3 regions of the Mesorhizobium kowhaii genome follow, and region 1 is predicted to be linked to each of the others. Evidence: riboswitches for the same ligand, from Rfam matches in the RefSeq annotation. Region 1 holds a riboswitch; each other region holds the start of a gene.
The links. Region 1 has a riboswitch for cobalamin ahead of ACFFNA_RS01675 (CbtB domain-containing protein). Riboswitches for the same ligand answer to the same signal wherever they lie in the genome.

Region 1 (10,415 bases):
GGCGAAACAGTGCCGCTGCTTACCGGTGCCTTCCTGCTCTGCGGCGCTTTCTTCACCATTGCGCTCGACGCTCTGGGCTCGACCGCCTTCATGCGCTCGGTGCGATCCTATGAAAGGTCGCAGATGGCGGCGGTCTACCGCACCTATCTCGACTTTTCGGAGCTGACGCCACCGCTGGTCTATTCGGTGGTGCTGGCGTTCTTTGGGCTGGGCTCGGTGTTCGTCACGCTCGGCCTGCTGGCGGCGGTTTGCGGCTTCGTGACCTGGCGATACCTGCCGAAATCGCTGTGATCTTCAGGGCTTGGGGGTAACCGCTGTGTGCCGTTCGCGGACCCAGTTGTGGAAGCGGTGCAGGTCGTATTCCTCGGGCATCAGCACACCGGCTTCGTGGCGCATCGAGCGCAGGCCTTTCTGGTTGATTTCGCAGATCGCCGCATCCTCCTCCAGCACCTGTTTGCCGAAGGCGACGATGTTGTCGATATCGGTTGCCATCAGTGCCTCGGGCGCAAACAGCCATTCGGCGACAAGCTCGGTCTGCTCGGGGCCGAGCGGTACCAGCCGCACGGTTCTGACATAGTCGACATGGCCGACGACGAACATTGACGGCAGGTTGGTGGCATAGGTCTGGCCGGCGGCGCGCTCGGCTGGTGTGAGACCGGCAAAGACCGGCCCATGCGCCTGGCCGTCGCGCGACCATGTCTCGGCGCCGGCGCGCAGGCCGCCGGAAAACTCGGGCGCGTCATTGTCGGCGTGGCGAGACCATTCGGGATCGTCATGGCGGCCCATCAGGCCGCGGCCATAGATCGGCACCAGCCGCGACAGATCCTTGTGGACGCCCGGACAATGCAGGCACTCGTTGAAGTTTTCCCAAAAGATTTTCCAGTTGCAGTTCATCACCTTGCGCAACGCATGGCCGGTAACCAGCGTTTCCAGCGGCCAGTTGGCGAGACTGCCGGACGCCGGATCGAAGGATGTCTCCGCCGAGCCGGTAGCGTCCTCGGCGAGATTGACGAAGACAAAACCGCGCCACACCGAGAGTGCGACGCGATAGAGCGGATGATTGGCCTTGTCGAAGCCTTCCGGCAGCGATTTCGACGGCACGCGCACGAGATCGCCACGCAGCGAATAGGACCAGGCGTGGTAGGGGCAGGTGATGAGCCGCGCCTTCAGCCGGCCTTCGCTTTCCTGGCAAAGCTGCGAACCGCGATGGCGGCAAGTGTTGTGAAATGCGCGCAGTTCGCCGGTTTCGTCACGCAGCACGACGATTTCCTGCGTGCCGATGCGGAAGGTGCGGAAGCAAAGCGGCTGGGCCAGATCGGCCTCGCGGCAGACGAGCAGCCAGCTTCTGTACCAGATGGCGTCGAGGTCTCTTTGATAGCTCCCTGGATCCCAATAGGCGGAGGACGGCAGCGTCGGTTCGGCCCGGGTCAGGCCGTTGTAGGGATCGCGCTCGCTGGCAATGGGCTGCATGGCTGGCTTCCTGTGAAATTGTCAGCCGACACCCGACCGCGGGAATTGTCAATTGTCGTGCCGGTGACCGATTTGCGCACTTTTCGGCGACATGCATTCTTGCTTACGCAGGTCGTTATTCCGAAAACCGCTTCGCACTTTTCGGCGACATGCGTTCTTGCTTCATGCATGTCGTTTTCCCAAAACCGCTGTGCACTTTTCGGCGACATGCATTGTCGGAATTTGGTTTGCCGGTCGCGGCGATTTTCCCTATAGTCGCGCTGTCGTCGGTTCCGTTTGGAGCCAAGAGGGAATGCGGTGCGGGCTGACTTGTTGCCCAATGCCGTGGCTGCCCCCGCAACTGTGTGCGGTAGTCCTCTCCATATGCCACTGAAGGTTTTTCTTCGGGAAGGTGGAGAAGGGCGCTGATCCGCGAGCCAGGAGACCTGCCGGCGACAGGAAACTGACTTCGATGCCCTCGGGTGGAGGGCGAAAGGACAAGACATGACTACCGCTTCCGTCTCCCTCGGCGCCTCCGTCTCCTCGCAGTCGCGCTTCATGCAGCTTGCGCTCGTGGCACTGCTCGGCATCTTCGTTGTCGGCTTTGTCGGCTTCTCGCATATCGATGCGGTCCACAATGCGGCTCACGACTATCGCCATTCGATGGCGTTTCCCTGCCACTGACGAGGATTTGACATCATGAACCTGTTTCGCAACGTCGTGTTCATCGCGGCGATCGCAGGGCTCGTGGCTGGCGTCGTTCTCGCCTGCATGCAGGCCTATGCCACCGTGCCGCTGATCCTCAAGGCGGAAGTCTACGAGCAGGCCGGCGGCGGCCATCACCATGAACATGCAGCTCCGGCCGCAACGGATACCAATGCCATGAGCACAGCCGCTCCGGCGGCGAATGCCATGAGCTCTGCCGCCCCGGCGCCGGCGGAAGCAGCCGCTCCGGCAGCGGAAGACGAAGGCTGGGCGCCGGCCGACGGTTTCGAGCGTTTCGCCTTCAGCGTGGTTGCCAACATCGTCACCGGCATCGGTTTCGCGCTGATCCTGGTTGCGGTTTCCGAATTCGCCGGTGGCATCGGCAATTGGCGCCAGGGCGTGTTCTGGGGCCTGGCCGGCTTTGCCGTGTTCACGCTGGCGCCTGGTCTCGGTCTGCCACCGGAATTGCCTGCCATGCCGGCGGCCGATCTCACGCAGCGCCAGATCTGGTGGTGGGCAACCGTGGTGGCGACCGCGGCGGGTCTCGGCCTGATCGCCTTCCGCAAGTCGCTGCCGCTTGTGATCCTTGCCGTCTTGCTGATCGTCGCGCCGCATGTTGTCGGCGCACCGCAGCCCGACAGTTTCGAGACGCCGATCCCGGAAGGCCTGCACCACCAGTTCGTGGTTGCGGTGACCGTGACCAACCTGGTGTTCTGGCTGGTGCTCGGCGCGGTCGTCGGCGTGGCGCGCGGCCGCTTCACCGGCACCGCGACCAGCCTGCGCGACAGCTTTGCCTGATCGCAGCACGCTGACCTTCATCATCGGTGGTGCGCGCTCCGGCAAGAGCGCGCACGCCGAAACCCTGGCGACGACCTCGCCGCCGCCATGGGCCTATATCGCCACGGCGGAAGCCTATGATGACGAGATGCGTGAGCGCATAGCGTTGCACCGCTCGCGGCGCGGTGAAGGCTGGACGACCATCGACGCACCGCTCGATCTCGCAGGCGCGCTCGAGGCCTTGCCGGACAATCAGCCGGTGCTTGTCGACTGCCTGACACTGTGGCTGACCAATCATATGCTGGCCGAAAACGACCTCGATCTGGAATACCGTCGGCTGGCTGACGTGCTGTCGCGGCCGCGCGGGCCCTGGTTCGTGGTGTCCAACGAAGTCGGGCAAGGCATCGTGCCGGACAACGCATTGGCGCGCCGATTTCGCGATGCCGCCGGCCGGCTCAACCAGCAGGTGGCCGCTATCGCCGATACGGTGCTGCTGATGGTGGCGGGACTGCCGCTCAAGGTGAAATGAGATGACCGATATCGACAACAAGCCCATCGAAGACCGGGATGAAGAACGCCACCGCGCCAAGATGGCCAAGCGCAAGGCGGTGCAGGACGCCGAGGTGGCGAGCAAGACGGTCGAGAAGGGGCTGCTGATCGTCAACACCGGGCCCGGCAAGGGCAAGACCACTGCTGCCTTTGGTCTGGCGCTGCGGATGCTTGGCTACGGCAAGCGTGTCGGCGTCGTCCAGTTCATCAAGGGCAAATGGCACACCGGCGAGAAGGAAGCCTTCGCCGCCTTTGGCGACCGCGTCGTCTGGCACGCGATGGGCGAGGGGTTCACCTGGGAAACCCAGGATCTGAAGCGCGACATCGCCGCGGCCGAAGCCGCATGGGCCAAAGTGCTCGAGCTGATGGCCGATCCATCGATCAGCCTGCTGGTGCTCGACGAACTGAACATCGCGCTGCGCTATGATTATCTCGATCTCGACAAAGTGGTTGAGGCATTGAAGACTCGTCGCGAGGGCCTGCATATCGTCGTCACCGGCCGCAACGCCAAGCCGGCGCTGGTCGAGGCGGCCGACCTCGTCACCGAAATGGGCGTGACCAAGCACCATTTTTCCGCGGGCGTGAAAGCGCAGCAAGGCATCGAATTCTGAGAGCTTTACCCTTCCCACGTGGGGAGGGTTAAGGCCCAATCACGCTACAATGACGATTGCCGATACCAAACCGAACAGCGCGATCAGCAGATAGTCGGCGATGCGGTAGAGTTTCAGCGCCTGCCTTATGTCGATGCTGTCGGCTTCGCGCCGGCCGCCTTCGCCCATGAAGACGTCGTCGACCAGCACGCCGCCGTAGCTGCGCGGTCCGGCGAGCGCCAGGCCGAGCGCGCCGGCCATCGCGGCTTCCGGCCAGCCGGCATTGGGCGAGCGGTGTTTTTTCGCGTCGCGCCACACTGCATGCCAGGCATTTTTCGCATCCGCGCCTTTGACGAGGAACGCAGCCGATACGATCAGCAGCGCCGTCAGCCTTGACGCCGGCAGATTGATCCAATCGTCGAAGCGCGCCGCCGCCCAGCCGAAGGCCTCGTGGCGCGGGGTGCGGTGGCCGATCATCGAATCGGCGGTGTTGGCGGCCTTGTAGGCGGCGCCCCCGGCCAGCCCGCCGACGCCGGTCCAGAAGGCGGGAGCGACAATGCCGTCGGAAAAATTCTCGGCCAGGCTCTCGATCGCCGCACGGCAGACACCGGCCCTGTCCAGCGCTTCCGGATCGCGGCCGACGATGCGCGAGACGGCGACACGGCCCAGAGCTAGGCCACCGGTGTCGAGTGAGTCGGCCACGGCCTCGACATGCTCGTAAAGGCTCTTCTGCGACAGGAGTGATGTCGCCAGAAGCGCGGCAAGGATCAATCCCATGGGAACGAACCAGAGCAGGATCTGCACGCCGAGCCCGATCGCCGCCGGCACCAGCACGATGACCAGCAGTGCCTGGACACCACGCTTGCGACGCAGCGCGTCGGGATCAGTGGCGCGGTTGAGCCTGCGGTCGAGAAAGGATATCAGCCTGCCGAACCACGTCACCGGATGGCCGATGGCGCGAAACAGCCAGTCCGGGTAGCCCAGGACGAATTCGACGGCCAATGACAGGAAAGCGATCAGGATTGACATGAAGCTTCTTGATGGGGCGGCGGTGGACCATGGTGGAAGTCTTGGCCGGGCGAGGGCGCTTTTCCCCAACGCCGTGCTGCCTTTCGTCGACCTCTCGACCGGTATCAATCCGCACTCCTACCCGCTTTTCGACTTGCCCGCCACCACCCTGTCGCGACTGCCGGAATCCGGGCGCGCCCGCGACCTGACGGAGGTCGCGGCGAACGCCTATGGCGCGCCTTCTCCAGCCAACGTCGCGGCGGCACCCGGCACGCAGATCCTGTTGCCGCGCGTCGCATCGCTGATCGCGCCCGGCAAGGCGCTGGTGCTGGGTCCGACCTATGCCGAACATGCGCGGGCAGCTGTGATCGCAGGACACGAGGTGACGGAGGTCGGCGACTTCGAAGTTTTGGCGGAGGCCGACCTTGCCATCATCGTCAATCCCAACAATCCGGATGGGCGCATCGTGGAGCGCGACAGGCTGCTGGCGCTGGCTGCAGGGCTGCGCGCCAAGGGCGGGCTGCTGGTCGTCGACGAGGCGTTCATGGATGTCGGCCCACGTCAGCACAGTCTCGCCGGCGATGTCGGCCTAGGCGGCATCGTTGTGCTGCGCTCGTTCGGCAAGTTCTTTGGCCTGGCCGGGCTACGGCTCGGGTTTGCGCTGTCCGATGCAGCGACGGTCGACCGGCTGGACACGCAATTCGGACCATGGGCCGTCGCCGGCCCGGCGCTGGAATACGGCATTCGCGCGCTTGCCGACATCGACTGGCAGCACGCGATGCGGGCATCCCTTGCGGAGGCATCGGCGCGGCTCGATGCGCTGTTCGGCCGCTTCGGCGCTCCTGTCGAGGGCGGCACCACATTGTTCCGCTATCTCCGCTTGCCCGATGCCGACGATCTGTTTTCCGCACTTGGCGAGCGCGGCATCCTGCTGCGCCATTTCGCCGACCGTCCGGGTGTCTTGCGCGCCGGCCTGCCGGGGAGTCAGGAGGGATGGCAGCGGCTCGACTCCGCTCTTGCCGAATGGGCATCGCGGCGCGAGGATCGATCGAAGGGTTCGAAACAATGATCCATGTCTGCTCGCTGGCAAAGGTCGAGGAAACGGTGGCAAGAACCGGCGCCGACCGCATGCTGTCGCTGCTCGCCGCCGGAACGGAGGTGATCCGCCCGGCCTCGATCGCCCGGGAAAACCATCTGCATCTGGTCATGCACGATATTGCGGTGGCGCAGGACGGTATGACCATGCCGGGCGAAGAGCATGTCCGCAACCTGCTCGATTTCGCGCGCCGATGGGACCGGGCAAAGCCGATGGTCGTGCATTGCTATGCCGGCATCAGCCGCTCGACCGCCTCTGCCTACATTATCGCCGCAGCATTGGCGCCGAAACGCGACGAAGCCGAACTGGCGCAGATGCTGCGGGCGCTGTCACCTTCAGCGACGCCCAATCCGCGGCTGATTGCGGTGGCCGACATGTTGCTCGACCGCAACGGCCGCATGATCGAGGCGATCCAGGCGATCGGGCGCGGCGCCGACGCGTTCGAAGGCACGCCTTTCGCGCTGAAGATCGACAACTAAAACCAGCTACTTCAGCCACTCGGCGAGCTTTGCCTTGCGCACATCGCGCAGCAGGCTGATGAAACCATCGGCCTGATGTTCGGCGGTCAGCCGGCCTTTCTCGGCCGTCGCAATGCTGGCGTCGCCGACAACGCCGTTCGGGTTGAGGTCGCTGGCGATCCAGGCAAAGGCATGGGTGCCGGTGTGGCGCAGCAGCGAAAATTCCTTTTCGGCCTTCGCGACATTGGAAACGAAATTGTCAGCCTTGCCCATGTCGACGAGATCCGGTCTGAAATGCAGCATCAGCGACGTCTCGACATCGCCGCCATGGATGCCGTGGCGGTCCTCGAGTTCGGTGTACATGCCGGCGGGGCGGCCAAAGCGCTGCCAGCTGGTCTTCGCCGCCAGCATGTTTTCGCGCACGCGCAATTCGCGCGTGATGATGCCCATGATCTCCTCATTGCCACCATGCGAGTTGACGACGATCAGCTTGCGCACGCCGGCCCGCGCGATCGACAGGCCAAGTTCGGTCCAGGCCTCGACCAGCGTCGTTGCCGGCAGGGTGAGAGTGCCCGGTGCGTGAAGATGCTCGTTCGACTTGCCCACCGCCTGCACCGGCAGGATGCGGATGTCGAGATCGTCAGGCAGGCGGGCAATCACCGTGTCGAGCATGCCGTTCATGATCGAGGTGTCGGTCGAGACCGGCAGATGCGGACCATGCTGCTCGATCGCCGCCAGCGGCAGCACGGCGATCGTCGCCTCCGGATCGATCGAGGCGTATTCGGTTGTGCGGTAGTCGCCCCACCACACGCGCTTCTTCGCAACAGTCATGTCATGCCTCTTCGATGAACGGGCCAGACCTAAAGCGTTTCACCGTTTCACGGAAACGCCGAACCGCTCTATCTCTTTGTTTTAACGCAATTCCGGACGGAAAACCGTTTCACACTTTTCCTGGAATTGCTCTAGCGCGGCAAGGGCGGCCTGTCGATCACCCAGCCGCGATGGCCTCGACCTCGACCTTGAATTCGGGTCGGGCGAAACCAGAGACGATCATCAGTGTCGAGGCCGGCGCCGGGGTGGAAAACAGCCGGTCGCGGACATCCATATAGGGTCGCAGGTGCGCGCGGTCGGTGACATAGGCGTTGATGCGGACGATGTCCTGCAGACTCAGCCCGGCCTCGCCGAGCACTGCTTCGATGTTGCGGAAGCAGAGTTCGGCCTGAGTCCCGGCGTCTTCCGGAATCTGGTCGTCCGCCGTGATGGCGACCTGGCCCGAGCACAGCACCAGCCGCTTGCCTGCGGGCACCTCGACGCCGTGGCTGTAGCGGGCAAAGGGTGGCTTGATCGACTTCGGGGTGAGGAACTTGAACATGGCAATCTCCGGTTTGTCGGTAGCCTAAGACCGGATGCACCGTACCTTCAAGATGTCGGTGCATGTCGCTGGGGCGATTGTGGACAGGCGTTCAAAAAATAGGCACGATGCCTCCGGTGCAGCACGACCCGTCCGGCTTTCACAGATGGCTGTGGTGCAAGCGGGTGGTCCCGGCGCAAGACGCCGGTGGCATGTGTCTTGCTTCTTGAATCTCTGGTGTCGAGCCTGGCGCGTGGCGCGCCGGAGCAAACAAAGGGTGGTGTCGATGTACGGAAAACAGAAGATCTCGGTGGCGGTGGTGGCCCTGCTTGCGGCCAGCACGCTGGGTGCCGCGGCGAATGAGAAAGTCACCTTCGGCACCAACTGGTTGGCCGAGCCGGAACATGGCGGATATTATCAGGCGGTGGCTGACGGCACTTACGCCGCCTGCGGCCTCGACGTCACCATCATGCAGGGCGGTCCGCAGGTCAGCGGCCGACCGATGCTGCTCGCCGGCAAGATCGATTTCTACATGGGCGGCAATCTGCTGTCGGCTTTCGACGCCGTCCAGCAAGGCATTCCGATGCGCGTGGTGGCGGCGGATTTCCAGAAGGACCCGCAGGTCATGATGTCCCACCCCGGCGAGGGGCTCGACAAATGGGAAGACCTGAAGAACGCCGACCAGTACATATTGGGCGACGAAGGCGTACAGACCTTCTTCCAGTGGATGGTCATCGAGCTCGGCTTCGACGCCGCCAAGCGCGCGCCCTACACCTACAACACCGCTCCCTTCCTCGCCAACAAGAAGTCGATCCAGCAGGGCTACGTCACCTCCGAGCCGTTCGCGGTCAAGAAGGAAGGCGGCTTCGTACCGAACCAGTTCCTGCTTGCCGACTATGGCTGGGACACCTACTCGACGACGATCGAGGTGATGCAGGACACGATCGACAAGAAGCCGGAGGTGGTCCAGTGCTTCGTCGATGGCTCGGCCAAGGGCTGGTACAAATATCTCTACGGCGACAACAAGGCCGCCAACGACATGATCAAGAAAGACAATCCTGACATGAGCGACGAGCAGATCGCCTTCTCGATCGAGCAGATGAAGAAGTTCGGCCTTGCCGATTCAGGCGACACCGAGAAGCTCGGCATCGGCGCCATGGCCGACGCGCGTATCCAGAGTTTTTATGACAAGATGGTCAAGGCCAAGGTCACGCCAGCCGGTATCGACATCAAGAAGGCCTACACGCTGACCTTCGTCAACAAGGGCGTCGGGCTCGACCTGAAGAAATAGGCCGGTTCCGGCATGATGCAGGAGAATGTGGCGCAAGCGCCGGCGAGCGCGTCGGATGTCGCTCCGACATTGCTGGCGCTGCGTGGCGTCGGCAAGGTCTTTTCCAACGGCGTGACGGCGCTCAGCGATGTCGATCTGACGATCCGGGAAGGCGATTTCCTCAGCCTGCTCGGACCGTCCGGCTGCGGCAAGTCGACGGCGCTGCGGCTGATCGCCGGCCTGTCGACGCCGACCTCCGGCGTGCTCGACTGGCGCGGCGGCGGCTCGCTTGACCGCTCGAACATCGGCTTCGTGTTCCAGGAGCCGACGTTGCTGCCCTGGGGCAGCGTCTTCGACAATGTCTGGCTGCCGCTCAGGCTCAAAGGCGTTTCGCGCGCCAGGGCGGCGCCGGCGGTGACGGAAATGCTGGCGCGGGTTCACCTCACCGGCTTCGAAGACGCGGTGCCGCGCGAACTGTCCGGCGGCATGAAGATGCGCGTTTCGATCGCGCGCGCCATGGTGACCAAACCGCGCGTGCTGTTGATGGACGAGCCGTTCGCCGCGCTCGACGAGATCACCCGCTTCAAGCTCAACAACGATCTTCTGGAGCTGTGGCAGGACGAACGCTTCACCGTCGTCTTCGTCACCCACAGCGTCTTCGAAAGCGTGTTTCTCTCCAACCGCGTCGTCGTCATGGCGGCGCGGCCGGGCAGGGTGTTCAACGAACTGGCGATCGAGGCAGCCTATCCGCGCGACGAGGCGTTTCGCACCTCGCCGGACTATGCAGCATTGTGCCGGCAGGCCTCCGACGTGCTGGTCAAGGCCATCAATTCAACGGCGGGCGCCCATCATGACGGCCATTGACGAAGGGGTGCTCAAACTCGATCCCGAGGAAGCGCGCCGTGTGCGCCAGGAGCGGCTCGAGCGGATCGGCCGCTGGGTTCTGCCGCTGGCGATCATGATCCTGGCGATCTGGCTATGGGATCGCATCTGCGTGTGGAACGCGATCCCGCAATACATCCTGCCGCGCCCCGGTGTGGTGCTGTGGACGCTCTACAACGATGCCGGCCTGCTGTTTTCCGCGCTGCTGGTCACCTTGCGCATCACCTTCCTCAGTCTGCTCCTCGCTGTTGTCGGCGGGGTCGGGCTGGCGGTGCTGTTC
Region 2 (10,415 bases), on a different contig from region 1:
GCCCCGGTGAGACCGGCCAAGAGCTTGCTTGAAACGGCCAGGCGCCGCGCAGTTCGCCGCGCGCTCTCCTTAGCGGTGTTGTCGACGAAATCGCCCGCCTCGCTCCGCACCGCGATCGCCGCAGGCAGGATCGGTTCGATCATCGGGCCGATCGCGCCCGGATAGGTAGCGTTCTTGGTGACCACGTCGCAAGCCGCCTTGACGGCACCGCAGCTTGTGTGCGCGAGCACGACGATCAATGGCGAGCCGAGCACCGCCGCGCCGTATTCGACCGTGCCGAGCGTCGCGGTGTCGACGAGGTTGCCAGCATTCCGGGCGACGAATAGGTCTCCAACGCCGTGGCCGCCGAAGATCAACTCAGGCGGAACGCGACTGTCGGCGCAACTGATGACCGTAGCCCAAGGCGCCTGGTGTGCGGCAACAGCGTTCCGCTCCGCGGCAAGGTCAATCGAGCAGAGTTCCGGGTGGCTGACATAGCGTTCGTTGCCGGACTTCAACGCGGCGATCGCTTCATCAGGGGACAGCGTCGTTGCAGTGCCCTCGGCCGCGCGCGCCGACCAGGAAGCTCCACCAAGACCGATCGCGACGAGCCCCGCGCCGACCTTGAGGAAATCCCTCCGGTCGACCCCTTCGCCCTCGCAGTCGCTGCACATTGTTCGGCCCCCGCCGCGGATCTTCCATTCGATGGCTGGATCTGCGAGCTGAGATTGCTACCAACGGATGGCGTTGGCAAGGGCCGGCCCTCGCCCAGCGCGCCCAAGCTGCTTGGACAAGAAGATAAAGCCGATTCCGACCCTGTCGGAATGGATCTGGCCGTGCGGAGCCGGAAAGCGCTTATTCGGTGTCCGGCAATTCCATGTCGGTGACGATGTTCTCGCCATTGGTCTCATCGTAGGCGATGACGACGTCCATGCCCGGCTTCAGCGAGTCGAGATCTGTCTCGGCATTCAGCTTGTAGGACTTGCCGTCATCCAGCGTCAGCGTCGCCGTGTCCTTGTCGATCTTCTTGATCAGGCCTTCGGTCTGGCCAGCGAAAGCGGCGGTGGAAAGCAGCAGCGTGGCGGCAACGGCGCCAATCAGGGTACGCATGGTCGTTCCTTTTTGTCATTGCACCGGCATGGCGGCGGCAGGCGATGGCTGGCGGATGGAAGAGAGCAGAAACCAACCGAATGTGTCAAAACTAAATCCGCCAGATCACAGTTTGACCCCTGTGAAAAACGCCAATAGAAGGCAGACCACAGCGCCGCGCGTCCTCTTGGATGCGCAGGGACGCTGTAGCACTTTTGATTTTGCGCATGATCCTTTCCGAAAATTGCTTCGATTTCGGGTCATGTGCTAAGCCGGCTCCGACGCCGGGGCAGGGTCATTTCATGTCTCACAACACGTTCGGCCACCTTTTCCGCGTCACCACCTGGGGCGAAAGCCACGGCGCCGCACTCGGCTGTGTGGTCGACGGCTGTCCGCCCGGCATCCGCTTCACTCAGCGAGACATCCAGGCCGAACTCGACAAGCGCCGGCCGGGCCAGTCACGCTTCGTCACCCAGCGCCGCGAACCCGATGAAGTGAAGGTGCTGTCGGGCTTCATCCTCGACGAGGACGGCGAGACGATGATCACCACCGGCACGCCGGTGTCGATGCTGATCGAGAATGTCGACCAGCGCTCGAAGGACTATGGCGAAATCGCCCGCCAATATCGGCCCGGCCATGCCGATTACACCTATGACGTCAAATATGGCGTGCGCGATTATCGCGGCGGCGGCCGCTCCTCGGCCCGCGAGACGGCGGCGCGCGTGGCGGCCGGAGCACTCGCCCGCAAGGTGGTGCCGGGCGTGGTGGTGCGCGGCGCGCTGGTGTCGATGGGCGAAAAATCGATCGATCGCGCCAACTGGAACTGGAATTTCATCGGCGACGCGGAAAATCCGTTCTTCACCCCAGATCCGGCTTCCGTCCCCGTCTTCACGCAGTATCTCGACGGCATCCGCAAGGCGGGATCCTCGGTCGGTGCGGTGATCGAGATCGTTGCCGATGGTGTTCCGGCTGGCCTCGGCGCACCGATCTACGCCAAGCTCGACCAGGACATTGCGTCCGGCCTGATGTCGATCAACGCCGTCAAGGGCGTCGAGATCGGCAATGGTTTCGAGGCCGCCCGCATCACCGGCGAGCAGAATGCCGACGAGATGCGCATGGGCAATGACGGCAAGCCGGTGTTCCTGTCCAACAATGCCGGCGGTATCCTCGGCGGCATCTCGACCGGCCAGGCGATCATCGCCCGTTTCGCCGTCAAGCCGACCTCATCGATCCTGACGCCGCGAAAGTCGATCGACAAGGACGGTAACGACGTCGAGATCATGACCAAGGGTCGTCACGATCCATGTGTCGGCATCCGCGCCGTGCCGATCGGCGAGGCGATGGTTGCCTGCGCCATTGCCGATCATTATCTGCGTCATAGGGGACAGACAGGGAAGGGAATAGGGAATAGGCAGTAGGCAGTAGGCAGTAGTTAGGCCGCCTACAGAGCCAGCCATTTTTCCTTTTCCCTACTCCCTTACTGCCCTACTCCCTATTCCCTGCGAGCGAAGCGAGCCCAATGCCTTACGACCAGAAGAAAATCGTCGAAGCCCTGCGCGCTTTCGAGCGCGGCGAGATCGTCGTCGTCATGGACGATGACGGGCGCGAGAACGAGGGCGACCTGATCGTCGCTGCCGTCCACTGCACGCCGGAGAAGATGGCGTTCATCATCCGTCACACCTCCGGCATCGTCTGCACGCCGATGCCGCGCGAGGAGGCCAAGCGGCTCAACCTGTCGCCGATGGTCGCCGACAATGATTCCGCCCATACCACCGCCTTCACCGTCAGCGTCGATTTCAAGCACGGCACGACCACAGGCATTTCGGCCGAGGACCGCACGTTGACCGTGCGCAATCTCGCCAACGGCAATGTCGGCGGCTCGGATTTCGTCCGCCCCGGCCATATCTTTCCGCTGATCGCGCGCGAGGGCGGCGTGCTGATGCGCTCGGGCCATACCGAAGCTGCGGTCGATCTGTGCAAGCTCGCCGGCCTGGCGCCAGTCGGCGTCATCTCGGAACTGGTCAACGACGACGGCACCGTCAAGCGCGGCCCGCAGGTTTCGGCCTTTGCCGAAGAGCATGGCCTCAAACAGGTTTCGGTCGCCGACCTCATCGCCTACCGGCAACGCAAGGAAACGCTGGTCGAACGCGTGGCTTGCTCCGAAATCGACACGCTCGGCGGCAAGGCGCAGGTCTTCACCTACACGTTGCCCTGGGACTCGATGCATCACGTCGCCATTGTCTTCGGCGACATCCGCGACGGCGAGGAGGTGCCGGTGCGCCTGCATTCCGAGGATGTGGTGACCGACGTGTTCGGCACCAGCCATCGGCTGGACGGCATCATGAAGGCGATGGGCGAGCGCAGGCGTGGTGTCATCGTCTATCTGCGCGAGGGCTCCGTCGGCGTCGCCCATCAGGAGCGCAAGCGGCCGGCCAGCGGCGACCGCGAGGATCACGAAGAGGCGCGCCGCCGTGAGAACGAATGGCGCGAGATTGGTCTCGGCGCGCAGATCCTCAAGGATCTCGGCATTTCCTCGATCAATCTGATCGCTTCACGCGAACGCCACTATGTCGGTCTCGAGGGCTTTGGCATCCACATCGCCAAGACCGAGATTCTCTGAAGGGCAACCACCGGGATAGCGCCCGGTCCGTTCGAAACCGGGCGCTTCGGGGATCATTCTGCAGGAACGACGCCTGCTTCGCATCCGTCCAGGTCGCATTTAGGCGTGGCAAGGCTGCGCTGGCCAAGCAGTACGGTGGCCAGTGCGATTGTACCTGAAGCCACCGACACCCAGAACCCGTTCTGGGCGCCGAATGCATCCACCACCGAGCCGGCCGCGAACGAGCCCAGCGCCATGCCGATGCCGATCCCGGTGGTCACCCAGGTGATGCCCTCAGTCAGCATCGCTTCCGGCACGTGCCGCTCGATCAAGCCGAATGCCGTGATGAAGGTCGGTGAGATCGCCACGCCGCTGACGAAGACGGCCAGCGCCAGAAGCGGCACCGTGTCGGCGGCGAGCAACGGCAGCGCTGTGAGCGCGATGACGGCGACGGCGATAGCAAGTTGACGCTGCAGGGCCATTTTCAGGTTGAGCGCCCCGACGATGATGCCGAGCACGAACGACCCCAGCGCGTAGACACCGATGACCAGGCTTGCGGCGGCCGGCTGGCCAAGCTCCTTGGTGATCGCCACGGTGCTCACTTCCGTCGTCGCGAAGGTTGCGCCGATGAAGATCAGGGCGAAGGTGATGATCTGCACCGGCCGCAGGCGGATTGCCGAGCCGCGCGAACCCTGTTCCGCCGGCCGCACTTGCGGCTCGGTCGAACGCTGCAGGATGAACGCCGTCGAGCCGACGGCAAGGAACAGCGTGCTCGCCAGCATTCCCGCTTCCGGGAACAGGGCGGCACTCAGGCCCACCGACAGCGATGCCCCGGCAACGTAGACCAGCTCGTCCGCCGCCGACTCGAAGGCGAATGCGGTGTTCATTTCGGGCCGCCCGCGGAAAATCTCGGTCCAGCGCGCGCGCACCATTGCCGGGATGCTGGGCATCGCCGCGGCGAGCAGCGCCGACACGAACAACGTCCATGCCGGCCAGTCCTGATTGGCCGCCACAATCAGGACTGCGAAGGCGAGCACGGAGATGATCGTGGTCGGCACCACGATCCGCGTCTGGCCAACGCGGTCCACCAGCCTTGATATCTGCGGCGCCGCGAAAGCGTTGGCCAGCGCGAATGTCGCGGAAACGGCGCCGGCCAGCCAGTACTCGCCGCGCGTCTGCGACAGCATCGCCACGATGCCGATTGGCGCCATCGCAATCGGCAGTCGAGCCATGAAGCCTGCGCTTGCAAAGCCCTTGGCGCCGGGGGCGCGAAAGATTTCCGAATAGGGATTTTGCATGGTCCGGTTCCTCGACAAAGGAAGATTCGACAATTACATACGAAGCGTATGATTGTTAGATAGATCATACGCCACGTATGTCAATTGGCATACGGTGCGTATGTTAATGGGTCCAGAAGCCATGCACAAACCTCGCAAGGAAATGATCGCCGAGACCCGCGCCAAGCTGATCGCGGCGGCCCGCCATGCCTTCGGTACGATCGGCTATGCCCAGGCCTCGATGGATGATTTCACTGCCTCGGCCGGGCTGACGCGCGGCGCACTCTATCATCACTTCGGCGACAAGAAGGGATTACTGCAGGCGGTCATCGCCGAAATCGACGGCGAGATGGCGGCGCGCGTGAACGAAGTGGCGTCGAGAGCGCCGACCCGCTGGCAGCATTTCGTCGACGAATGCACGACCTATATCGAGATGGCGCTGGAGCCGGAAATCCAGCGCATCATGTTCCGGGATGGCCCGGCCGTGCTGGGAGATCCGGCACAATGGCCGAACGCCAATGCGTGCATCGCTTCAATGACCGGCCACCTGACGACGCTGCAGGAGGAGGGGGTTATCGTCTCCAGCCTCGACCCCGAGACCGCCTCGCGGCTGATCAACGGAGCGAGCAGTCAGGCGGCACAGCGGATCGCCAATTCGAACGACCCCGAAGCGACGTCGAAGAAGGTGGTGACGGCGTTCAAGCAACTGCTTGAGGGTCTGCTCAAAAAGCCGGGTCCGCAGCCGAACTAGAATCCCCATTGGCGGCCTGGCCCGCTACTGCCCGCGATTGACAATAACCGGTTTGAGCGCATCCTCCTGCGCCATCTCTGAGCGGGAGATTCGGGGCATGTGGGATTTCGATATTGGCAGGTCGGTGTCCATCATGATGCGGACCTGGCCCTTCATTGTCTTTCGCATGATCGTCTATTTCGGCATCACGCTGGCCTACATCATGGCGACCGGCACCGGCGCCTCCGTTGGCTACGGCGTCGGCCATATCTCCACCGATCCCGACGGACCGCTGTCCTTTGCCTTGTGGGGCGGCGTGGTTGGCTTTGGCGTCGTCTCGATCGCCGTCTACTGGATCCGCGAATACATCCTGTATGTCGTCAAGGCCGGCCATATCGCGGTCATGGTCCATCTGATCGACGGCCGTGACATTCCCGCCGGCCAGAACCAGATTGCCTACGCCAAGGACATCGTGACCCAGCGTTTTGCCGAGGCCAACATGCTTTTTGTCGTCGACCAGCTGGTCAAGGGCGCCATCCGCGCCATTACCGGGCTGATCGGCGGCATCGCCGCCTTCCTGCCGATTCCGGGCTTGGGCGGCCTGGTCTCCTTCATCAACACGGTGATCCGCCTGTCGCTGACCTATGTCGACGAAATCATCCTCGGCTACAACATCCGCATCAATTCAGCCTCGCCGTTCGAGACGGCGCGGCAAGGCGTCGTGCTCTACGCCCAGAACGCCGAGATCATGGTCAAGAACGCCGTCTGGCTGGCGGTCATCATGTGGGGCGTGTCGTTCGTCATCTTCCTGTTGATGCTGGCTCCGGCCGGCGCCATTCTTTTCCTCATGCCCGGGCAACTTGCCGGTTGGGCCTTCGTGCTCGCCATCGTCTTCGCCTGGGCCTTCAAGGCAGCGTTCATCGAACCCTTCGCCATCGCCTGCCTGATGCAGGTCTATTTCAGGACTGTCGAAGGCCAGGTGCCAGATCCCGCCTGGGACGCCCGGCTGGCCGAAGCGTCGTCGAAGTTCAGGGAACTCAAAGACAAGGCGCTGGCCTCCTTCGGCGGCTCGCGCTGGGGCACGGCCGGCGCGACCCGCTGATCAGCGGTGGTCGCCGATGCGACGTCAACGGCATTGAGGCGCTGCACGGTCGATTTGAGCAGCGCTTCACCTTGCCCGGAAAAGGTCTCGCTCATGATCAGCTCCGGCAGCGGCAAGCGGCGGCCCCAGCCATGCGCTTCGAGGTCTGGCTTTGGCGCGAACTCGGAAACATGGCCGACGCAGAGATAGGCGACCGGCGTCACATGCTCGGGAATTGACAGCAGGCTTTTCAATGCCTGCGCCTCGATGATGCTGACCCAGCCGACACCGACGCCTTCGGCGCGCGCCGCCAGCCAGAAATTCTGCACCGCGCAGACCGTGCTGTAGAGGTCCATCTCCGGATTGTGCCAGCGCCCCAGCGGCGAACCCTTCGAGCGCTGGCGGTCGCACGTGATGCAGATGTTGAGCGCGCTTTCGCAGATGCCTTCCAGCTTGAGCTTGCGGTAGAGCGCCTGCCGGTCTTCCGCGATGGCCGGCAATTCCTGCTCACGTGCCGCCAGGAACAGGTCGCGCACTTTTTCCCGTCGCTCGGCATCGCGAATGACGATGAAATTCCAAGGCTGCATGAAGCCGACCGACGGCGCATGGTGAGCGGCAAGCAGCAGCCGCGCCAGCACCTCAACGTCGAGCGCGTTTGGCAGGAAATGGCTGCGGACATCGCGCCGCGTGAACATGGCGCGATAGACCGCGTCGCGCGCGCTCTGGTCAAATCCGTCGCCAACAGCAGCGGTCATGTGTTCCGGCATCGCGTGTCCCCTTGCGATTGCAGTAGATGCCATCCGCCTGACCATGCGGATGACGATGTCTGCCAGGCCGGTCTTCTGGCTCGGGATCAACCCGCGTCCGGTGCCTTCCCGTCATCGACAGTGGCATTTACCGGCGCGGTCCCCCTCACAGCGTTGGGCACGCCACGGAGTTCAACCGTGTTCCCGATTCTCCCGCTTGCGGCGGGCACCAGGCAGTGGCAGCGACCTTACGCCGAAGCGCCGAGGACGCCAATGCCTGCAGCGACACCAATGGACGCATGTGTGATTTTCCCCAACCATCAGGCCACAACGCATGGCCATCGCGACGTCGGGGCACTAGATAGGGAAGATGACCACTCGTCTCTACACCCATCCAATCTTCCTTGAGCACATCACGCCGCCGGGTCACCCTGAGCGGCCGGATCGCTTGCGCGCCATCGAGCGGGTGCTCGACGATGAAGCTTTTACCGCGCTCGATCGCGTCCAGGCGACCGAGGGCGATGAGGCCACGATCCTCTACGCGCATCCCGCCGATTTCGTCGCCCGTGTCCGCGCCGCCATTCCCGACGAGGGCATCGCCCGCATCGACGCCGACACCACCGCCAGCCCGAAGAGCTGGCAAGCGGCGATAACCGCGATCGGCGCCGCCAATGCAGCCGTGGATGACGTTTTCACTGGCCGCGCCGACAATGTCTTCGTCGCCGCCCGGCCGCCCGGCCACCATGCCGAAAAAACCACGGCCATGGGTTTCTGCCTCTTCAACACGGCGGCGATCGCCGCGCGCTATGCGCAGAGGAAACATGGCGTCGAGCGCGTTGCGGTCGTCGACTGGGATGTGCATCACGGCAACGGCACGCAGGATATTTTCTGGGACGATCCATCGGTGCTCTATTGCTCGACCCACCAGATGCCGCTCTATCCCGGCACCGGGGCAAAGAGCGAAACCGGCGCCGGCAATATCGTCAACGCGCCGTTGGCGCCGCAGACCGGCAGCGAGGTTTTCCGCGATGCCTTCCTGTCGCGTGTCCTGCCGGCACTCGACAATTTCGCGCCCGACCTCATCATCATTTCGGCCGGCTTCGATGCGCACCATCGCGATCCGCTGGCCGAGATCAACCTGACCGAGGATGATTTCGACTGGGCGACCGGCCAGCTGATGCAGCGCGCCACGCGCCACAGCGGCAACCGGCTCGTCAGCCTGCTCGAGGGTGGCTACGATCTGCAGGGACTGGCATTTTCGGTCGCCGCCCATGTCGGGCGACTGATGAAAGGATGAATGATGGCTGGTGAGACCAACGAAGATATCAAGGCGATGAGCTTCGAACAGGCACTCGACGCGCTGGAAAAGATCGTCGATGATCTGGAGCGTGGCGACGTGCCGCTCGACCAGTCGATCAGGATCTATGAGCGCGGCGAGGCGCTGAAGGCACATTGCGACCGGCTGCTGAAGGCCGCCGAGGACAAGGTCGAGAAGATCAGGCTGTCGCGCGACGGCAAGCCGGTTGGAACGGAGCCGCTCGACGCCGACTGAGGCATGCTGCCGAACGATGGTCTTGCCTCACCGGTTTTTGGACATGATCATGATCGAGGATAGAAGCCGTCTCGATTGAAACGGCTTCAGGACAAGAGGAGGTTCGGAAACGATGTGCAGAAACATCAAGACCCTGTTCAATTTTGATCCGCCGGCAACCCATGACGAGGTGCGCGACGCAGCACTTCAGTTTGTCCGCAAATTGAGCGGAACGACGCGACCTTCGAAGCAGAACCAGCACGCCTTCGACCATGCGGTCGAAGCCATTGCGGTGTCGGCGCGCGAGCTTCTCGGCTCCCTCGAAACCCATCAGCATCCTCGCAATCGCGAAGAGGTGGCGGCCAAGGCGCGGGCGAAGGCGGCGGTCCGTTTCGCCTGATGCGGCAAGCAGGCACGGCCACTGACAAGGAGAGTCCATGAGTTTCTTCCCTGGGAAAGACCCTGAAGTCGGCGATGCCTTTGCCAGCGACCAGATCGAACTGATGGTCATTCCTAACGCCAAGGACATTGGCGGTTTTCAGGTGCGCCGCGCTCTGCCGACCGCCAAAAGGCGGCTGGTCGGGCCTTTCATCTTCTTCGACCGCATGGGCCCGGCGATCCTGCGGGCCGGCCAGGCACTCGATGTCCGTCCGCATCCGCATATTGGTCTGTCGACGGTGACCTACCTGTTCGACGGCAAGATCCGGCATCGCGATTCCCTCGGTACCGAAATGGTCATCCAGCCCGGCGACGTGAATTTGATGACAGCCGGCCGCGGCATCGTGCACTCCGAGCGCACGCCCGAAGAATTGCGCGGCGCGCCGATGTCGGTCTCCGGCCTGCAGACATGGCTGGCACTGCCGGATGGTGGGGAAGAAGTCGCCCCGGTGTTCGAGAACACCGCAGCACTTCGGCTTCCCGAGATCGATGCCGAAGGCGTCAGCGGGCGCATCGTCATCGGCAACTTCCAGGGGCTGCGCTCTCCAGTCGCAACGGCCTCCGACACGCTCTATGCCGACCTCAGGCTGGCGCCGGGCGCCAGCGTGAAAATCCCGGCCGACGCCGAGGAGCGCGCTATCTACACGCTCGAAGGCGAGGCCTCGATTTCGGGCGATGTTTTTCCGGCGGAACGGCTGCTGGTGTTCCGGCCCGGCGATGAGATCGTCGTGTCGTCGGATACCGGCGCCCATTTCATGCTGTTCGGTGGCGCCTCGCTCGGCTCGAAGCGTTACATCTGGTGGAATTTCGTCTCGTCCTCCAAGGAGCGCATCGAACAAGCCAAGGAAGAATGGAAGACGGGCCGCTTCGATATCGTTCCCGGCGATGAGGAAGAATTCATCCCGTTGCCGGAAAGCTAATGCATGTTGCCCAAAAGTGGCCCCG
Region 3 (10,415 bases), on a different contig from region 1:
CGTTCGACGGCTATTCCACCAATGTGCCGATAAAGGACCTCACCGCCGGCAAGGCGATGGTCGCGCTGTTTTACGAAGGCAAGCCGATCACGCCGGACCATGGCGGCCCGGCGCGGTTGCTGGTGCCGCATCTGTATTTCTGGAAATCGGCCAAATGGCTGAACGGCCTCCAGTTCACCGAGCGCGATGAGCCGGGTTTCTGGGAATTGCGCGGCTATCACATCTATGGCGACCCATGGCGTGAGCAGCGCTACACGAACGATCCATGAGCGACGCACAAGCGCCGCAATCGCCCTGGCAGACGGCCGGGATCGTCCGTATCGAAAAGCGCACGCCGCGTGTCACCAGCTTCTTTTTCCAGCCATCGCGGCCGTTCCCCTATCGGGCCGGTCAGCATGTCGACGTCAGGCTGACAGCGCCGGACGGCTATCAGGCGCGCCGCTCCTATTCGATTGCCTCCGCGCCCGAGACGGACGGGGTGATCGAACTGGCGATCGAAAAACTCGACGATGGCGAGGTCTCTCCGTTCTTCCATGACGTTGCAGCGGTTGGCGATGAGGTCGAACTGCGCGGGCCGCTCGGCGGGCATTTCATCTGGCCACACGATGATAGCGGGCCGCTTCTGTTGGTCGGGGGTGGTTCGGGCGTCGTGCCTTTGATGTCGATGGTCCGTCATCGCGCCAAGCGCAATTCGATGGTGCCCGTCGCCCTGGTCTTTTCAGCGCGGGTCTGGGACGAAGTGATCTTTCGCGACGAATTGATCGCTCTCGATGATCGCAAGGACGGCTTCGACCTCGTGCTGACACTGACGCGCGAAGCCGCGCGCCGTCCTGCCGATTATTCGCGGCGGGTGGACGTTCCCATGATGGTGCAATCCATGGCGCGGCTGCCCGGACCGCCTGATATCGCCTTCGTCTGCGGCTCCAACGCCTTCGTTTCGGCCGCCGCCCAAGCGCTGATCGATGCCGGCGTTGCAGCGGACATCATCCGCACCGAGCGCTACGGAGTTTGAACGGATGCAGCCCTTCGAGAGGTTTCTCGCAGCCGCCGTTCCGAGGCTCGGCATCGCCCACCGGTCACGCCTCGATTTCGAGCGCCGAAAGCGGTTTTGAGCAACAGGCGAGGATAAAGCCGTCGTCGATTTCGTGATCAAGGATGCCACCATTGTGGCTCATCTCGACGGTGCCCGCGACCTTCTTCACCTTGCAGGTTCCGCAGAGGCCGAACTCGCAGGCGGCGGGAATCCGCACGCCCGAGGCGCGGGCCGTTTGCAGCACGGTCTGGCCGGCGACGCATTCGGCGTCGACATCCGAAAGCGCGAATCGGATCGGCGTCGCGGCTTCGACGATGACGCCAGCGCCGTCTTCCGCCGGCGAGGTGAACGGTGCCGGAATCTCCTCCACAACAGGCGCCGCAAAGCTCTCCTGATGGTATTTCGTCATGTCGAAGCCGGCGGCGTCCAGCATGCCGCGCACGGCGCGCATGAAGGGATCGGGGCCGCAGCAGAAGATTTCGCGCTCGCGGAAATCGGGCGCCAGCAATGGCAGCCGGATCGCGTCGATGCGGCCCATATGGCCGAACCAGCCCTCGCGGCTCGATCGCTCCTCGATCATGAAGCCAAGCGACAGGCCCGGCATGCGGCTGCCGAGCAGCTCGAGCTCCTTGCGGAAAATGATCTCTTCGGGGCGTCGCGCGCAATTGACGAAGCCGACATCGGTCCATGGCGCGCAGTCGTTCAGCCAGCGCAGCATCGACATCATCGGCGTCACGCCGGAGCCGGCCGAAATGAACAGATACTTGGCCGCCGGGTGGCTGTGCAGCGAAAAGTCGCCGGTCGGCCCATAGGCCTTGACGTGCGAACCGGGCGTCAGATGGTCGAACATCCAGCGTGTGCCGATGCTGCCCGCTTGCGCCTTGATCGTCACCGCGATCGAGAACGGCCGCGATGGCGAAGACGACAGCGTGTAGGTGCGCATCAGCGGCCCGTCGGCGGTCGGCAGTTCCAGCGTCACGAACTGGCCCGGCTTGTAGCGGAACCAGGTCTGGTTGTCGGAGCGGAAGGTGAAGGTCTTCACATCAGGCGCTTCGTCGCTGACGCCGATCACTTCCAGCACCTGGAGCCTGTCGTTCCAGGGCGTCATCTGGTCGAGATGGCGATAGAGGCCAAGGTCCGTCATCGCATTCATCCTCTTGTCCCTTTTGTTCGGTGCATGCCGTGATCCCAAAACCGCCGGGCACTTTTGGGCGACATGCCCTAAAGCGCGTCGCGTCGAAACGGATTCATGCGCCGCGCTTTAAGTCTTTGTTTGTATGCATGTCGTTGTCTCGAAACCGGGGCCACTTTTGAGCGACATGCATTAGGCAACGCTGCGCAGCGCCGGCCGGCCGCCTTCGGCAAGGCGCGGACCGATGAACGACGCGTACCACTCGACGAACTGGATCACGCCCCCCTCATGCAGCTCCGAATAGGGGCCGGGCTCGTAGGCGGGCGACAGGATGCCGAAGGCATTTTCCTCGACGATGCGGCGGTCCTGATCGTTGGTCTCGGTCCAGACATGGGTAAGCTCGGCGAGATCGTAGTCGACGCCCTCGACCGCATCCTTGTGGACCAGCCATTTGGTCGTCACCGCGGTCTCCGTGGCGCTGATCGGCAGCACCCGGAAGGTGACGGCGTGGTCGCCCAGGATGTGGTTCCAGGTCGTCGGATAGTGATAGAGCAGCAAGGAACCGATGCGGTCGGTCGAAACGCTGTCGGATAGGTTCTTCTTGACCGCGCGCTTTCCCGTCATCGTGTAGCTGACGGCATCGCGCAGCAGCGGCGCGCGGGTGGCGCGGTACTGTCCGGCCGGATCGATGCGGAATTTGCTCGGCAGGCCGGCCGCTTCGCATTTCGCCCAGTGCGCAAGCATTTCCGGGTCGCTGTCGGCGCCTTGCACGCCGGTCACCGTGGGCGCTTCCGGGAAAGTCTTGCAGAGCTCCGGATGATTGCCGGCGCAATGGTAGCACTCGCGGTTGTTTTCCCAGACCAGCTTCCAGTTACCCTTCTCGACAATGGTCGATTCGAACGCCACCTTGGCCTCACGCAGCCGGTGCGGCAAAAGGTAAGGCTCGATCACCGCCCGCATCGGCGCGAAATCCGCCGGCTCCTTGGCCAGGCAGATGAAAATGTAGCCGCCGACGCTTTCGCAGGCGACGGGCTTCAAGCCGAACTGGCTCTTGTCGAAACCGTCGGCCATCTGCCTGGCAAACAAGAGCCTTCCGTCCAGCTCATAGGTCCATTGGTGATAAGGGCAGACCAGCTTTGCCGCCGTGCCCTTGTCGGAATTGCAGACGCGGCTACCGCGATGGCGGCAGGAATTGTGGAAGGCGTTGATCTTGCCTTGCTGGTCGCGGACAAGCACGACCGGATAGTCGCCGATCTGTGCCGTGATGTAGCTGCCCGGCTTCGGCAGTTCGCAATCATGGCCGATGAACAGCCAGTCGCGATACCAGATCAGCTCCATGTCGAGCTTGAAATAGTCTGGATCGGTGTAGAAGGGCTGTTCCAGCGAAAAGCCTTGCCGGCGCCCACTCAAGAGCCTCAGCATGTCGTTGCGAGCATCCATGTCCTGTCCTCGTTATCTAAGGACTGAACTGGTGGTGACGGAGGAAGGATCGGACGCAGGCCGGCGATGCGCCGGACATGCACTATCCACCTCTTGACCGCCCACCGCGATCAGTCGAGTTCAAACATCTCGGGCTGGTTTCCGGGCTCTGGAGTTGTCCTTGCGGACCATCGCGACACCTTCCCAGGCGATTGCCCAGTGGTCTCCCGTTGCGACTTGAACTCCACCACCGTTGCGGGGGCAGCGCCGGATTCTGACCGGCTTCCCAATTCTCCGCCTCGTCGTCACGAAGCGGCACCTGAGATGACATGATCTAATCACGATCGCGGGCGCGTCATCGGCATGAAAACGACATCGTATCCATGCGGCGCGACACGTGTGCGAAACGCCCAGGTTGGCGATTGCCGGGCCGAAATCCTATCTCTTCGGCAGCCATAGCCGGCTGCAATCTCCTCGAGTTCGACCCCTTGCCAGGGGCCAAAAAAGGTTAACGGTTTCGAAAAGTGACTATTAGCAGCATCTAAAATCGAACCGAACGGTTCGTTTCTGTTGACGGTGCGTGCAGGACGGGTGAACACTGGGCCTCCGACACAGTTGGTGATCTGGCCGGCGGTTTCATACAACTCTTTGATATAAATCAGAAAAACATTGAGTGTGGAAACTCCTGGCGCAATTTCAAGTGGCAGATTCTTGGTCCACGCGGAACAACTTCGTGATTGGAAATGGCTGGATGGCTTTCCCACATCGGGGCTGTCCGAACGACGCGATTTCATCCCAAGACACGCCGCTAGACGGACGGCAAAAATAAGAAATACTGGAGTACCAAAAAATGAAAAAGATCATTCTCACTGCCGCCGCCGTTCTGGCCATTTCCGGCAGCGCCTTCGCTAACGGTAGCGACCACTATGGTTCGAACGCCCCGGCAGCCACCGCTGTCGACAGCTCCTACACCGCTTCGGTCAAGAAGTCGGAACCGGCTGCTCAGACGCCTGTCCAGGGCAGCGACCGTAACCTCTTCGGCCACTAACAGCCGATTCCCAGAGGGCGTCGGCCTCGCTCCGCCGCCCTGGTGAAATCCAGAAATTCAGGAGAGCTAAAATGAACAAGATCCTCATCGCCGCCGCCGCCGTTCTGGCCATCTCCGGCAGCGCCTTCGCCGCCAGCGACAACTATGGTTCGAACGGCGCCAAACAGCCTGCAGCCGCGGTTGACCACTCGTACACGGCTTCCACCAAGACGTCGCAACCGGTTGCTCAGACGCCCGCTCAGGGCAGTGACCGCAACCTGTTCGGCAACAACTAACAGCCAACTCCCCGCGGACGGCGGGTCTGTCCCGCCGCCTTGGAGAGGCTCGAAAAATTCAGGAGACTAAAATGAACAAGATCCTTATTGCTACCGCTGCCGTTCTGGCGCTTTCCGGTAGCGCTTTCGCCGGCAGCGACAACTTTGGCTCCGATGGTGCCAATCAGCCCGCGGTCACGTCGGTTGACAGCTCGCATACGGGCTCGATCCGCAACACCGGTGGTTTCGTCGGCAAGCTGCTCAATTCGTCGGGCGACGTACAGAAGTCCGCCCCTCAGGGCAGCGACCGGAACCTCTTCGGCCACTAACAACCGAAGCTGATCTCCAAACAAGAGCGGCGGGCCTGTGCCCGCCGCTCTTTGTCTTTTATACGGCCTCCGATGTCCTGACCTCAGGCCGCCTTTGCTTCCGGCTGACGGAGCGAGAAGGAGTGCCCGTCCGCGTCGAAGATGTGAAGGTCGCTGGCGTCCGCGCTCAGCCGCAGCGTCGCCCCGCGCTTGACCTCGACATTGCCTGGCATCTTGGTCACCAGCGGCAGGTCGGCGCGGCCGATGTCGACATAGACAAGCTGGACCTCGCCGAGCTGCTCGACATAGTCCACCGTTCCCTCGAAAAGATAGTCCGCGCCGCTGGCGATGATCAGATCTTCCGGCCGCACGCCAAAGCTCAAAGCAGCACCCTTTGCCGAAGCCGGCGTCGCGATCGGCACGCTTGCCTTGCGGCCGCCGACATGGCTGACCACGGTCGGGTTGCCGGTCTTGTCGATGGTCGCCGGCAGGATGTTCATAGCCGGCGAGCCGATGAACTGGGCGACGAACAGGTTGCCGGGCTTCTTGTAGAGATCCATCGGCGTGCCGACCTGCTCGATATGGCCTTCCTTGAGCACCACGATGCGATCGGCCAGCGTCATCGCCTCGACCTGGTCATGGGTGACGTAGATCATGGTCGTGTTGGGCATCGATTCCTTGAGCTTGGCGATTTCGATGCGGGTGGCAACGCGCAGCGCCGCGTCAAGGTTCGACAACGGCTCGTCGAACAGGAACACTTTCGGATTGCGCACGATGGCGCGGCCGATGGCGACGCGCTGGCGCTGGCCGCCCGACATCGCCTTGGGCAGGCGGTCGAGATATTTGGTCAGCTGCAGGATTTCGGCGGCCTGCTTTACGCGGCGGTCGATCTCGGCCTTGTTCTCCTTGCCGATCTTCATCGAGAACGCCATGTTGTCGTAGACGGTCATATGCGGGTAGAGCGCGTAGGACTGGAACACCATGGCGATGCCCCGCTTCGACGGCGGCACGTCGTTCACCACCTCGCCGGCGATCTTGAGTTCGCCGGAGGTGATTTCCTCAAGCCCGGCGATCGACCGCAGCAATGTCGACTTGCCGCAGCCCGACGGGCCGACAAAGACGATGAACTCGCCCGACTTTATATCGAGGTCGATGCTGTGGAGAATGTTCAGATTGCCGTAGGACTTCTTCACTTGTCTTAGCGTGACATCGGCCATTGGTTTCCTCCCAGTAATTTGAAATTCAAGTGATTTGAAATTCAGTCGATGCGCCCGAACCAGGCGCCGTAGCCGCCGAGCTGTATGGAACCAGTGCTCGCCTGCCCCGAAAATCCGTGCCCGGGCAAAGGTTGCAGCGATCGGTTGCCAAGGTCAACCTTGGTTGGCCCGGCTCCCAGATTGAAGACGCAGACGATCTGCTCGTTGCCTGCGCGGCGCGTGAAGGCGACGGTGTCGCCCTCGCTGTCGATGAATGTGATGTCGCCCTTGGCCAGCGCCGGATGGGCGCGGCGGAAGGTGAGGAAGCGCCGGTAGTGCTCGAGCAGCGAGGTCTCGTCGCCCTGCTGGACATTGACCGCTTGCGACAGATGCTTGGCCGGCACCGGCAGCCAGGGCTTGGCCGAGGAGAAGCCGCCATTCCTGGCGCTGCCGTCCCACACCATCGGCGTGCGGCAGCCGTCGCGGCCCTTGAATTCCGGCCAGAAGCGGATGCCGTAGGGGTCCTGCAGATCCTCGAAGCGGAGGTCGGCTTCACCGAGCCCAAGTTCCTCGCCCTGGTAGATGCAGACCGAGCCACGCAAGGACATCAGCAGCGCCGAAATGACCTTGAGATAGGCGGTCGGATCGGCTTCGCCTGCCGCCCAGCGCGAGGCCGGGCGCATCACGTCATGGTTGGAAAAGGCCCAACACGACCAGCCGTTGCTGGCGACCTTGCCGAAGGATTCCAGCACCGAGCGGACCTTGGCCGCACTGATCTTTTCCGGCGCCAGGAAGTCGAAGGAATAGCACATGTGCACGCGCTTGCCGCCGGCCGTATAGGCCGCCACCACTTCCAGCCCGCGCTGCGAATCGCCGACTTCGCCGACCGCGGCGGTTGCCGGATATTCATCGAGCAGGGCGCGGAAGCGTTCGAGGAAGCCGAGGTTTTCAGGGCGGCTCTTGTCGTAGAGATGGTCCTGGTAGTTGTAGGGATTGACCGCGGGTGCGGTCTGGTCGTTGCGCTGCTCGGGCGGCAGCGGCGGATTGTTTTCCAGACCCTGGCTGTGGAAGTAGAAATTGATGGTGTCGAGCCGGAAGCCGTCGACGCCACGCTCCAGCCAGAAGCGGGTGACGTCGAGCAGCGCGTTCTGGACCTCGTGGTTGTGGAAATTGAGATCGGGCTGTTCGGCCAGGAAGTTGTGCAGGTAATATTGCTGGCGGCTGGTGTCCCATTGCCACGCCGAGCCGCCGAAGATCGACAGCCAGTTGTTGGGTGGCGTGCCGTCCGGCCTGGCGTCCGCCCACACGTACCAGTCTGCCTTCGGGTTGTTGCGGCTCGACCGGCTTTCCTTGAACCATGGATGATTGTCGGCGGTGTGCGACAGTACCTCGTCGATCATCACCTTCAAGCCCAGCCTGTGTGCTTCGGCGGTCAGCGCGTCGAAGTCGGCCAGCGTGCCGAACATCGGATCGACGTCGCAGTAATCGGTGACGTCGTAGCCGAAATCCTTCATCGGCGACTTGAAGAACGGCGAAATCCAGATGGCATCCGCACCGAGTGCCGCGATGTAGGGGAGCCGGCCGATGATGCCCTTCAGGTCGCCAATGCCGTCGCCGTTCGAGTCCTGGTAGCTGCGCGGATAGATCTGGTAGATCACCGCACCCCGCCACCAGTCGCGATCGATGGCGAGGTCAGGCTTCGAACTGGCCTTCAAAGCGGATTGCATTGTCTCAGCCTCCTTTCACCGAGCCGGCAAGCAGCCCGCGGACAAAATAGCGCTGCAGCGAGAAGAACACGATCAGCGGCACGATGATGGTCACGAAAGCCGATGTCGTCAGGATCTCCCAATCGCCGCCGCGTGAGCCGAGCAGCGCGTTGAGCTTGGCGGTCAGTACGATCTGGTCTGCCTCTGTACCCAGGAAAACCATCGCCACCAGCAGATCGTTCCATACCCACAGGAATTGGAAGATGGCAAACGAGGCCAGCACCGGGAAGGACAGCGGCAGCACGATCTTGACGAAGATCTCGAAATCGCTGGCGCCGTCGATGCGCGCCGATTCCATGATTTCGCGCGGCAGACCGGCAATGTAGCTCCTGAGCAGGTAGATGGCGAAGGGCAAGCCGAAGCCGGTATGCGCCAGCCAGATGCCGAGATAGGTTTTCGACGGCATGCCGAAGAAAGCGCCGACGCCGTTGTACAGCTTCAACAGCGGGATCAGCGACATCTGCAGCGGCACCACCAGCAGTCCGATGATGACCGCAATCAACAGCGCCCGGCCGGGAAAGCGCATCCAGGCCAATGCATAGGCGGCAAAGGCGGCGATCAGGATAGGGATGACGGTCGCCGGGATGGTGACGGTCAGCGAATTCATGAACGACCGTCCGATGCCTTCCGAAAACAGCACGGTCTTGTAGTTGTCGGTGGTGAACTTCGGCGGTGCCGAGGAGGCATAGTAGACGCGCTGGCCGCGATCGCCTTCGAAAGCCTTGGGCGAGGCCATGACGAAACTGCCGTCGGCGTTGAGCTGCAGGGTGACGCCGTCGCCGAGATCGGCTGACGTGCCGGCGGGATATTGCGTCGGTGCCGCCGATTTGACGCCAAAGGCGCTGATGTTGCGGTGAGCGCTGTCGCCGAAGATGTTGCCTTGAAGGACGAACTTGCCGTCCTTTTCGACTTGCGTCGAGGCGGCCGGCAGCCGGCCGGCTTCCGTCTGGGTGGAACTGGAGAACGAGTTCCACCAGCCCGAGGCGATGATCTGGTCCTTGTCGCGCAGCGACGAGGCCAGGATGCCGAGCGTCGGTATGGTCCAGATGGCGACGAAGATGAAGACGGCAATGTGGACGCCAAAGCGGCTGGCGAAGGAATTTCCGGTCGCAACGGCCATCTCAATGTCCTCCCGTCTCTTTGTTCGCCTGGCGGATGTTCCAGACCATGATCGGAATGACCGCGATCATGATGATGATGGCGATGGTGGCGCCACGGCCGAAATCGCCGCCGCCACGGAACATCCAGTCGAACATCAGATTGGCCAGCACCTGGCTGTTCCACTGGCCGTTGGTCATGGTCAGCACGATGTCGAACACCTTGAGCACCAGAATGGTGATCGTGGTCCAGACGACGGCGATGGTGCCCCAGATCTGCGGCACCATGATCTTCCAGAAGATCTGGAACGGATTGGCGCCGTCGATGACGGCGGCTTCCAGCGTCTCTTCCGGGATGCCGCGCAAGGCGGAAGACAGGATGACCATGGCAAAGCCGGTCTGGATCCAGATCAGGATCACCATCAGGAAGAAATTGTTCCAGAACGGCAGCGATATCCAGACCTGCGGCTGGCCGCCGAAATGCTGGATGATGGCATTGAGCAGGCCGATCTGGGTCTGGCCCTCGCCACGGTACTCGTAGATGAATTTCCAGATCACGCTGGCGCCGACGAAAGAGATCGCCAGCGGCAGGAAGATCAGGCTCTTGGCGATCGTGCCCCACCAGATCTTGTCGGTAAGCACGGCGATGATCAGGCCGAGGAAGGTGCAGGCGGCCGGCACCACCGCCAGCCAGACGATGTTGTTGAGGATCGAGTTGCGGAACTCGCGATCGCCGAACGCCCATTCATAATTGGCGAAGCCGACGAAGTTTATGCCGCCGCGATCGAGGAATGACAGCCGCAGCGTCTCGACCACCGGATAGATGAGGTAGATGGTCAGGATGATCATCGCCGGACCGACGAACAGCCAAGGCCGGACCAGCCCTTGCCGGCGCAGATTGTCGATGGCCGCGGCGCCGGCGACGCCGCGCGACGGGAATATCAGGTCGACCAGCTTGTTGGCGCCCCAGAAATAGGCGACGCAACCGCCGACCCCGACGATGATGACGAATATGGCCGAGAAAATCTGAGCCGCCATGGGTCCCTCCCCCTGCGCATGATCCGACAAGGAATGACCTTGGTGACGGGACCAGGCGCCGATTCAGTTGTTTGGAGCGTCATCGGCGATGGAAACCTGTTCACATGCCGATTGCGCTTCATGT

Region 2: it holds a riboswitch for cobalamin, as region 1 does, so the genes downstream of both, bluB (5,6-dimethylbenzimidazole synthase) here and ACFFNA_RS01675 (CbtB domain-containing protein) in region 1, are expected to answer to the same signal.
Region 3: it holds a riboswitch for cobalamin, as region 1 does, so the genes downstream of both, ACFFNA_RS13160 (aromatic ring-hydroxylating oxygenase subunit alpha) here and ACFFNA_RS01675 (CbtB domain-containing protein) in region 1, are expected to answer to the same signal.

What each region holds. Positions count from the first base shown of each region.
Region 1 is NZ_JBHLYT010000002.1:184,727-195,141, reverse strand. Features, by position in the region: gene ACFFNA_RS01685 (MFS transporter) at 1-291, shown strand, start outside; gene ACFFNA_RS01680 (aromatic ring-hydroxylating oxygenase subunit alpha) at 295-1,470, opposite strand; cobalamin riboswitch at 1,721-1,917, shown strand; gene ACFFNA_RS01675 (CbtB domain-containing protein) at 1,954-2,133, shown strand; gene ACFFNA_RS01670 (CbtA family protein) at 2,149-2,952, shown strand; gene cobU (bifunctional adenosylcobinamide kinase/adenosylcobinamide-phosphate guanylyltransferase) at 2,945-3,460, shown strand; gene cobO (cob(I)yrinic acid a,c-diamide adenosyltransferase) at 3,462-4,091, shown strand; gene cbiB (adenosylcobinamide-phosphate synthase CbiB) at 4,131-5,099, opposite strand; gene cobD (threonine-phosphate decarboxylase CobD) at 5,098-6,147, shown strand; gene ACFFNA_RS01645 (tyrosine phosphatase family protein) at 6,144-6,653, shown strand; gene ACFFNA_RS01640 (creatininase family protein) at 6,660-7,463, opposite strand; gene ACFFNA_RS01635 (RidA family protein) at 7,621-8,004, opposite strand; gene ACFFNA_RS01630 (ABC transporter substrate-binding protein) at 8,270-9,274, shown strand; gene ACFFNA_RS01625 (ABC transporter ATP-binding protein) at 9,287-10,117, shown strand; gene ACFFNA_RS01620 (ABC transporter permease) at 10,104-10,415, shown strand, end outside.
Region 2 is NZ_JBHLYT010000053.1:154,701-165,115, reverse strand. Features, by position in the region: gene ACFFNA_RS28220 (carbonic anhydrase) at 1-653, opposite strand, end outside; gene ACFFNA_RS28215 (DUF1344 domain-containing protein) at 835-1,089, opposite strand; gene aroC (chorismate synthase) at 1,371-2,486, shown strand; gene ribB (3,4-dihydroxy-2-butanone-4-phosphate synthase) at 2,588-3,688, shown strand; gene ACFFNA_RS28200 (MFS transporter) at 3,742-4,965, opposite strand; gene ACFFNA_RS28195 (TetR/AcrR family transcriptional regulator) at 5,087-5,695, shown strand; gene ACFFNA_RS28190 (hypothetical protein) at 5,793-6,776, shown strand; partial or broken gene bluB (5,6-dimethylbenzimidazole synthase) at 6,893-7,510, opposite strand; cobalamin riboswitch at 7,571-7,750, opposite strand; gene ACFFNA_RS28180 (histone deacetylase family protein) at 7,872-8,798, shown strand; gene ACFFNA_RS28175 (exodeoxyribonuclease VII small subunit) at 8,802-9,053, shown strand; gene ACFFNA_RS28170 (DUF2277 domain-containing protein) at 9,166-9,432, shown strand; gene ACFFNA_RS28165 (pirin family protein) at 9,470-10,390, shown strand.
Region 3 is NZ_JBHLYT010000013.1:214,020-224,434, forward strand. Features, by position in the region: gene ACFFNA_RS13145 (molybdopterin-dependent oxidoreductase) at 1-269, shown strand, start outside; gene ACFFNA_RS13150 (ferredoxin reductase) at 266-1,012, shown strand; gene ACFFNA_RS13155 (FAD-binding oxidoreductase) at 1,077-2,177, opposite strand; gene ACFFNA_RS13160 (aromatic ring-hydroxylating oxygenase subunit alpha) at 2,358-3,605, opposite strand; cobalamin riboswitch at 3,721-3,922, opposite strand; gene ACFFNA_RS13165 (hypothetical protein) at 3,923-4,378, opposite strand; gene ACFFNA_RS13170 (DUF680 domain-containing protein) at 4,435-4,632, shown strand; gene ACFFNA_RS13175 (DUF680 domain-containing protein) at 4,704-4,907, shown strand; gene ACFFNA_RS13180 (DUF680 domain-containing protein) at 4,979-5,215, shown strand; gene ACFFNA_RS13185 (ABC transporter ATP-binding protein) at 5,299-6,411, opposite strand; gene bglA (beta-galactosidase BglA) at 6,453-8,117, opposite strand; gene ACFFNA_RS13195 (carbohydrate ABC transporter permease) at 8,122-9,276, opposite strand; gene ACFFNA_RS13200 (carbohydrate ABC transporter permease) at 9,278-10,291, opposite strand.